2 regions of the Paraburkholderia sp. OAS925 genome follow, and region 2 is predicted to be linked to the other one. Evidence: riboswitches for the same ligand, from Rfam matches in the RefSeq annotation. Region 2 holds a riboswitch; the other holds the start of a gene.
What was found. Region 2 has a riboswitch for FMN ahead of ABIE53_RS23265 (6,7-dimethyl-8-ribityllumazine synthase). Riboswitches for the same ligand answer to the same signal wherever they lie in the genome.

Region 1: another riboswitch for FMN. It lies ahead of ribB (3,4-dihydroxy-2-butanone-4-phosphate synthase); the one in region 2 lies ahead of ABIE53_RS23265 (6,7-dimethyl-8-ribityllumazine synthase).

What each region holds. Positions count from the first base shown of each region.
Region 1 covers NZ_JBEUNO010000001.1:3,898,174-3,902,644, forward strand. Annotated here, with positions in the region: gene glpK (glycerol kinase GlpK) at 1-142, shown strand, start outside; gene ABIE53_RS17115 (MIP/aquaporin family protein) at 265-978, shown strand; gene ABIE53_RS17120 (HAD family hydrolase) at 1,136-1,822, shown strand; gene ribB (3,4-dihydroxy-2-butanone-4-phosphate synthase) at 1,885-2,601, opposite strand; FMN riboswitch at 2,756-2,940, opposite strand; gene ABIE53_RS17130 (helix-turn-helix domain-containing protein) at 3,056-3,745, opposite strand; gene ABIE53_RS17135 (MFS transporter) at 3,988-4,471, opposite strand, start outside.
Region 2 covers NZ_JBEUNO010000002.1:986,854-991,324, forward strand. Annotated here, with positions in the region: gene ABIE53_RS23255 (FGGY-family carbohydrate kinase) at 1-1,439, shown strand, start outside; gene ABIE53_RS23260 (glucose 1-dehydrogenase) at 1,467-2,258, shown strand; gene ABIE53_RS23265 (6,7-dimethyl-8-ribityllumazine synthase) at 2,324-2,824, opposite strand; FMN riboswitch at 2,895-3,054, opposite strand; gene ABIE53_RS23270 (MBL fold metallo-hydrolase) at 3,332-4,264, shown strand; gene ABIE53_RS23275 (YbhB/YbcL family Raf kinase inhibitor-like protein) at 4,451-4,471, shown strand, end outside.

The sequences.
Region 1 (4,471 bases), on a different contig from region 2:
CGGCGAACTGCAAAGCCAGTGGAAGCTCGATCGACGCTTTACGCCCGCGCTCGGCAAAGAGGACGTGAAGGAATGCCTCGACGGCTGGCAGCGCGCGATTCGCGCCGCCAAAGCCTGGGCCGATGCGCCCTCCAGCTCCTGAGCTTGCGCGCGGCGCTATTCACGAGTGAACGTTCTGCAGGGCTAACGCCAACCTGAGATAAAGCCGCAACGAAGCCGCCCGCCTCGCGGCTTCCCTAACAACAATATTTCGGATAACCAACGATGTCTCCTTACATTGCGGAATTCATCGGCACGGCACTGGTCGTGCTGCTCGGCGACGGCGCTGTCGCCAACGTGCTGCTTGCACGCACCAAGGGCAAAGGCGCGGACCTGATCGTGATCGTCATGGGCTGGGCGATGGCCGTGTTCATCGCGGTCTACGTGACGGCCTCGTACAGCGGCGCGCACCTGAATCCGGTCGTGACGATCAGCCTCGCGCTCGCGGGCAAGTTCGCGTGGGCCAAGGTGCCCGGTTATGTGGCCGCGCAAATGCTCGGCGGCATGGCGGGCGCACTGCTCGTGTGGGTCGCGTATCGGCAGCACTTCGCGAAGGAAGGCGACGCCGACGTCAAGCTCGGCGTGTTCTGCACCGCGCCCGCGATTCGCAGCGTGCCGCACAACCTGCTGACAGAGATGATCGCCACGTTCGTGCTGATTCTCGGCGTGCTGTATCTCGCTTCGCCGCAAGTCGGGCTCGGCGCGCTGGACGCGCTGCCGGTCGGACTGCTCGTGCTCGGCATCGGCATTTCTCTCGGCGGACCGACGGGTTACGCGATGAGTCCCGCGCGCGATCTGTCGCCGCGTCTGATGCATGCGCTGCTGCCGATCCCCGGCAAGCGCGACAGCGACTGGCGCTACGCGTGGATTCCCGTGTGCGGTCCGCTCGTCGGCGGCGCGGTCGCGGCGGGGCTTTATCTGTATCTGCACGCGCGTTGAGCGCGGCGCGCTCGCGAATCGCGAGCAACGCAATGCGATGCGATGGAGTGAAAGCGCCGCCGAAGCACGTATCATGGCGCTTTCACACCGCGCGCATGAGCCGGCTATTCGTGGCTATGGCGTCTGCGCGCGCCACCGCTTTCCGGTTCCTCCACGCATGATCGACCACCTTATCTGCGACTGCGACGGCGTACTCGTCGACAGTGAAGTCATCGCCGACCGCGTCATGTACGAGACGCTCTCGACTACGTTTCCGGGCCTCGACTTCGAGCCTATCGTCAAGACGGCGTTTGGCCAGCAAACCTCGCGCTTTCTCGAAGGCATCGAGACCACGTTCGGCATCACGCTGCCGGCCGATTTTCTGAACACGATCGAGCACAACGTCGAACTCGCGCTCGCTGCGTCGCTTAGTCCGATCAACGGTGTGCGCGACGCGCTGCAGCGTGTGACGCTGCCGGCCGCCGTGGTGTCGAACAGCCGCATGTCGCGCGTCGCCGCATCGCTGCGGCGCGCCGGATTGCAGCAGATTTTCGGCGATCGCGTGTTCAGCGCGGAACAGGTCGCGCGGCCGAAGCCGTTCCCTGACGTGTACCTGTTCGCCGCGCAGACGCTCGGCGTCGATCCATCGCGATGCATCGTCGTGGAAGACAGCGTGGCGGGCTTGAACGCGGCGCGCGCGGCGGGAATGAAGACGATCGCGTTTGTCGGCGCGAGCCATATTCCCGACGGCTACGCGGACGCGCTGCGCAACATGGGCATCACGCGGATCATGCAGCACATGGACGAATTGCCGGCGTTAATCGACGCAGGTGTGCGCGGCGAGTTCGGCGACGTGCAGTCGTAGCGGTTCAGAGAACCGCCCACTTCACGCGCCACGCCGCTCACCGCCTTGAATTCACCTTGAATTCAAGCCTCTTCGACGCATTCGCGCGCCTGCGTCAGCGCCAGGCGAAACTCGGCCAGCTCCGCAATCGTCAGCATCGGCAGATTGTGTTTTGCGGCAAAGCGTTCGACGTCGGCGCCGCGCGTCATCGTGCCGTCGGCGTTCATCAATTCACAGAGCACGCCAGCGGGCTTGAGCCCCGCCAGAATCGCGAGGTCCACGGTGCCTTCGGTATGTCCGCGACGCGCGAGGACGCCGCCCGGCATCGCGCGCAAGGGGAACACATGGCCGGGGCTCACGATGTCGGCAGGCTTCGCGTTATCGGCAATCGCCGCGCAGATCGTCGTCAGCCGGTCGAGTGCCGACACGCCGGTCGTCACGCCCTCGCGCGCTTCGATCGACACCGTGAACGCGGTGCCGTGACGGCTTTCGTTATTGACGGCCATCGGCGGAAGTTCGAGCGCGCGGACCTTGTCGTCGGTCAGACACAGGCACACGATGCCGCTGCATTCGCGAATCAGCAGCGCCATGGTTTCGACGGAAAGACGCTCGGCGGAGACGATCAGATCGGCCTCGTTCTCGCGGTCGTCGTCGTCTTGCAGCACGACGGCGCGGCCTTCGCGCATGGCTTGCAAGGCGGCGGCGATACGCGGCGGAACGGCTTCGGTGGAGAGCAGCGGGAGATCGGCGAATGCGTCGTGCGCAAGCGTCGAAGGAGCGGGAAAAGTAGCAAAGGACATGGTTGAAACGCTCATCGCAAAAGTTGGGCGAGAAACGTTTCAGGGCATTGCAAACAGACAAAGACGCGCCGTGCAGCGCCGCCTCACGATGCAGGCGGCGTTCGCGCACCACTCCGACATGCGAGCGGCGCCACGGAAACGAACATGACTATCTGCACATCTTCTTCCATCCGGACTGTGACCGTCGGCTCTGGCTTCTCACCAGATCTGCTGACCCCGCGGCGGCTTTCGGTCGATTGAAAACCGCGCTATTGCGGGCGCTCGCGGGCTCGCCGGCCTGCGCTTTCGCGCTGCCGGCATACCGCCGGTGGGGAATTTCGCCCCGCCCTGAAGACGCACTGATTGCCGGACGAACCGGCGGGCCAAGCATACAACAGTCGCGCGCGAACCGCAGCGCAACCCCTACTGCCCGGACGGGTTTCGCGCCCGGGCGGCGCCTATGCGGCGCATTCGATCAAACGGGCGCAGCCTCGCGCGACGTGTCGTGCTGCGCCGGCACGTCCCAGCGCGGCGGCGTCTCGGCCTTCAGCGTCACTCGAAACGCGCGCGCTTCGGTGTCGCCGGGATTGCGCAGACTATGCGGCTGATCGGCGTCGAACACGATCGCGTCGCCCGTTGCCAGCAACTGGCGCTGATCGTGCACGCTGACCTCGAGCGTGCCCTCGCTGACGACGAGATTGACCGTCGTGCCAGGCGCGCGGCGCACGCCCGCTTCCGTGTGCAACGGCGCGATGCGCAGCTCGTGAAATTCGGCGGCGGTCGGCTCGTTGTCGGGATAGAGCGGGCGAGCCGAATAGCGTCCGTTGGAACTGACGATGCGCGACGAACGCTCCGCCGGCAAGTGCTCGAAACCGTTCGTCGCGTGACGTCGCAGGAAGGCCGCGACCGACACCTTCAACGCGGCGGCCACCTTGCACAGCACCTTGATGGACGGCACGCTGCGCGCCGATTCGATTTGCGCGAGCATCGCGCGCGATACGCCGGACGCGCGGGCCAATGCGTCGAGCGACAACTGACGTTCCGCGCGCAAACGCGCGAGATTCACGCCGACGAGATGTTCGAGCGCGTCGAAAGGTTCAGCGGCACGCGGCGGCGCATCGGTATCGGCCGTGGGATCGCGGACCAGAGCAAGCGGGGAATGCATGATTGCCTCCAGAAGCGCCGCCGGGCGGCGGGCAAACAGTTAGTGGAAGCAAGATAGCATCGCGCCCCGCAGCGCCCAACGAAGTTATCTTCACACTGTTATCAGTATTGCGGAGGACGCTTTTCGCAAAGCTTGTGCGCATTTTTCATATGCGGAGCGCAGTGCGCGTTTGGTTGTGGTCGCGATTGCGATTGCGGCTGTGATGGCGTGCAACGGCCTCCGCGTGCACGCCTCGCCAGGACTCACGCCCGCTCGCGCACCTGCACGCCGCTTCGCGCTTCATCGGATGCCGGCGTGTCCATGCGCGATGCGAACCACGTCAGCAGCAACGCACTCAAGCTCACCGCCGCCGCGACCCACGGCAACGTATCGAGCGAATGGCCGTGGTCGATCACGAGACCGCCGAGCCACGCGCCGCCCGCATTGCCGACGTTGAACGCGCCGATGTTCAGCGTCGACGCGAGATTCGGCGCCTTGGCCGCCTTCTCGACCACGCGCATCTGCAACGGCGGCACGGTCGCGAACGCGGCGATGCCCCACACGAACACGGTGACCGCCGCGGCCACCTGCGAATGGCTGGTGCGGGCGAACAGCGCCATCACGACGGCAAGCGCCGCGAGAATGGCCATCAGCGAAGGCATCAGCGCGCGGTCCGCTAGCTTGCCGCCCACGGTGTTGCCGATCGTCAATCCCACGCCGAACAGCACGAGAATCAGCGTGACGGCG
Region 2 (4,471 bases):
CGAGCGGTACAAAAGCACTCGTGTTCGATGCGGAAGGGCAGGTGCACGCTCGCGGTTTCGTGGCCGTACCGTGTACGCATCCTCGCAACGGATTCGTCGAGCAGGACCCGCAGCTGATTTATGAGTCGGTACTGCAAGCGGTCTCCATTTGCCTCGGTGAATTCAAAGGCGACCGGAAACAGATAGCAGGTGTCGGCATCTCGAATCAGCGTGAGACGGTCGTGCTGTGGGATGACGAAGGTCGCCCGATCGTTCCGGCAGTGTCGTGGCAGTGCCAACGTTCTCTCGCGATATGCGAGCGTCTGAAGCAGGAAGGCAGGGCACAGGTCATTGCAGAGAAGACGGGACTATTGATCGACCCGTACTTTTCGGGAACGAAGCTCATCTGGCTTAACGAAAACGATGAGCGGGTGCGCACGCATATTGCCGCCGGCACCGCTCGCTTCGGCACGGTCGATAGCTGGCTTCTGTACCGTTTGACAAACGGCGACGTGTATCGCACCGATTACACGAACGCGTCGCGAACCATGCTGTTCAATCTTGCAGGACTTGAATGGGATCGCGAACTGCTCGCCGATTTCGGTTTGCAGAAACTGCGGCTGCCTGAATTGCGTCCGTCGGCATCCGATTTCGGCGCGAGCGATTTCAACGGCATTTTCGATCGACCCGTGCCGATCGTATCGATGATCGGCGATTCCCATGCGGCGGCCGTTGGCGAAGGCTGCCTCAGTCCCGGATTTGCCAAGGCGACAATGGGAACGGGCTCCTCGATCATGATGAACGTGGGCGGCAAGCCCTTGCCCGCGGACCACGGTCTCGTGTCGACGCTTTGCTTTGCCACCGAACAGCGGGTGGATTACGCGCTGGAAGGCATCGTCATCAGTGCGGGGTCAACGCCTTCGTTCCTCAAGGAAAAGCTGCGCATCGTCAAGGATTTCGCGGAAGCAGAAGAGGCGTTCACGGAATACGATAACGGCGGCGTGTTTCTTATTCCGGCTTTTTCGGGAATCGGTTGCCCGCACTGGAAATATCCAGGCGGCGCGCAAATCGTCGGGCTGAATTTCTCGACGTCCTGGCAAAACGTCGTGCGCGCAGCTTATGAATCGATCGTCTATCAGATCAGGGACGTGATCGCAGTCATGGAGCGCGCTGCCGACGTCCCGTTGCGCGAACTCTTTCTCGACGGAGGACTGGTTCAGCGGCCATTCCTTCTTCAATACCTGGCGGACACATTGAACCGGCCAGTCAGCACGCTGACGCTGAGCGAGATATCGGCTGCGGGCGCAGCAGTGCTTGCCGCGTTGAAGCTCGGATTAATCAACTCGCTCGATGCCTATCGCGAGACTCGCGTGGTGGCACGACGCGTCGAACCAGGGCCAGGCGTCGAAGCGGCTGCAAGAAATCACGAGCAATGGTTGCAATGGATACGACGGCTTTGAGCTCCGTCGATTAGTGGAGATCGGCATATGGCATTCCAGCAGCGTTTCGAAAACAAGGTGGTGGTTGTCACTGGCGGCAGCCGGGGTATCGGATTGGGCATTGCCAGGCGCTTTGCGCAGGAGGGCGCGAAAGTGTGCGTGTCGGCGAATGAAAAAGCCGTGCACGACGCTGCCGCGCAGCTACGCGATTCCGGCTTCGAGGCCATCGCCGTGCAAACCGATGTCACGAGCAAGGAACAGGTTGTCGCGCTCTACGAGGAAGTGGCGGCCACGCTAGGTGAGGTTGATGTTTCAGTCCAGAACGCGGGCGTCATTACGATCGCGAAGCTGGAAGATCTGACCGAGAAGGAATGGGACAACGTACTTGCGGTGAACACCAAAGGCGTTTTTCTGTGTTGCCAGGAAGCGGCGAGACGGATGCTGCGTGCCGGGAAAGCGGGCCGTCTGATCAATACGGCGTCGGGACAGGCCAGACAAGGTTTCGTCTATACCCCGCACTATGCAGCCAGCAAGTTTGGCGTTCTGGGCATCACGCAGAGCCTCGCGAAAGAACTGGCGCCAACGGGCATCACAGTGAACGCGTTCTGCCCCGGCATCATCGCGACTGACATGTGGTCGTATAACGACGAAGCGTGGGGCAAGCTGCTGGGCAATTACAAGCCTGGCGAACTCATGGCCGAGTGGGTCGAGAACATTCCCATGAAGCGTGCAGGTAGCGACAAGGATGTAGCAGGTCTGGTCGCGTTCCTGGCGTCCGATGACGCGTCGTACATCACGGGGCAGACCGTGAACGTCGATGGCGGAATGTTCATGTCCTGAGGCCGCGTTCGCAGGTCGCGAGACACGTTGCCTCGCGACTTTCTATCGGAATCGGTCCGTGAGCGTCAGGCGGTCTGCAATAGCGAAAGCTTATTCACTGTCTCGCCGCAAGCGCGCGCCACTTCTGCGCCCTTCACGACGAAGTGCTCAGTGAAGAACTTCACATGCTCTTCCCCGTGGTGAAAGTGGTGCGGCGTCAGCACGGCAGAGAACACAGGAACACCTGTTTCGAGTTGAACCTGCATCAAGCCTGAAATGACTGCTTGAGCGACGAATTCATGGCGATAGATGCCCCCGTCGACAACGAGTCCGGCCGCAACGATGCCAGCGTATCGACCGCTCTGTGCCAGCCGTTTTGCGTGCAGCGGGATCTCGAACGCTCCGGGTACTTCATAAAGATCGATGTCGCCGCTCGCATAACCAAAGTCCTCGATGACCTTAAGGAAAGAGGTTTTGCATTGGTTGACGATGTCGCGGTGCCAGCACGCCTGGACAAAAGCGATGCGACCGCGGTTGCCGCCGGAAACGAATGCTGCTTGTGCTTCGATCGAGTGAGATGTGTTCATGGAGTTCAGCCTGTTTTGTGTGAACAGGGCGAAGAACAGCCGTCTCCCGCCAGTGCGGGCATTCTGGCTGTTCTGTTCTCTTTCATCCGGACTATACCGTCGGCCCCGGAATCCAACCGGGTCTGCTGACCTCTGTTATCGCAGCAATATCGAAACAGAGCGCTCGCGGGCTACGTCTGCAAAAGACGATTACCGCCGGTGGGGAATCGCACCCCGCCCCGAGAACGTGTTCTTGAAGAACGGTGCGTAAATTACCACGTATCCGGCAAATCTGCTGCGCCACCCGCACCAAATTTCACTCTCCGCCCGCCTGAAATTGTTGCCCTCCAGGCAACATGGTGTACGCATTCGCGATGCTACTGGCGCTCGTCCTCGCTGACTACTATCTGTCACACGCTCCTTCGAAATGCAGGCAATACGGAGCGCGTGACACTCGTAGTCGTGCTCGTAAGCCGCGTCGCGCGGTGCAGTGCGGCTCACCCCACTTAATCAATTGGACTATTGAACATGAGCGAAACAACTCGCAATGTGCGGCCGGTTATCGCCAACGTCGGCAAAGAAGGGTCAGGCGAACTCGTGTCTTCCCGCTACGGCGTGCGCGTGGGCGACGTTGACGTCGTGCTGATCAGCGATGGCGTTCTGCCGCTGCCCACCTCCACCATGTCGACTAACGTGAGCGAAGCTGACCGCAACGAATGGTTCGATGGTCGCTTCCTGCAGCGCGACATGTTCGACTGGGCGCTGAATATTGCGCTCGTGCGCAGCGGCGACCGCCTGATCCTGATCGACTCGGGCGTGGGCGACGGTTTCGAATACTTCACGCGCGCCGGCCGCTCGGTGATGCGCCTGGAGTCGGCGGGCATCGACCTCGCTGCGATTACCGACATCGTGATCACGCACATGCACATGGACCACGTCGGCGGCCTGAACGTTGCCGGCGTCAGGGCCAAGCTGCGCCCGGACGTGCGCATTCACGTGTCGGCGAAGGAAGTAGAGTTCTGGAAAAATCCGGACTTCAGCAGGACGGTGATGCCGGAAACTGTTCCTCCGGCGCTACGCAAGGCTGCTGCGACGTTCGCGGAACTCTACCGCGAAAACATCGTGCAGTTCGATCAGACCGTGGAAGTTGCCAAGGGCGTGTCGGCGCGCGTGACGGGTGGACACACGCCGGGGCATTGCGTCGTGGACGTCGCATCGAACGGCGAAAAACTGACGTTCGTGGGCGACGCGATTTTCGAGGTCAACTTCGACCATCCCGACTGGCAAAACGGCTTCGAGCACGATCCTGAACTGGCTGCGGACGTGCGTATCGCGCTACTCAATGAAGCCGCTGAAACCGGCGCTCTGCTGGCCGCAGCGCACGTCGCGTTCCCATCCATCGGTCACGTTGCGAAGACGGACAACGGCTTCCATTTTGTGCCGGTGGTGTGGGACTACTGATCGGTGCCCGACGATCAACCATCGCCGTATAGATTGCACTGACGTTTGTCAGAAAACCGCCACGAGCGCACAAGGCTCACGGCGGTTTTTTGCAAACGGTCACTTGCCCTGGTGTGACCGCGGCAGATCAATGCGGTGCCGTTGATACCGGTTGCACGCATCTTTCATCCTTCAACGGAGCGCATCATGAGAGTGAAGAGTTTGTTG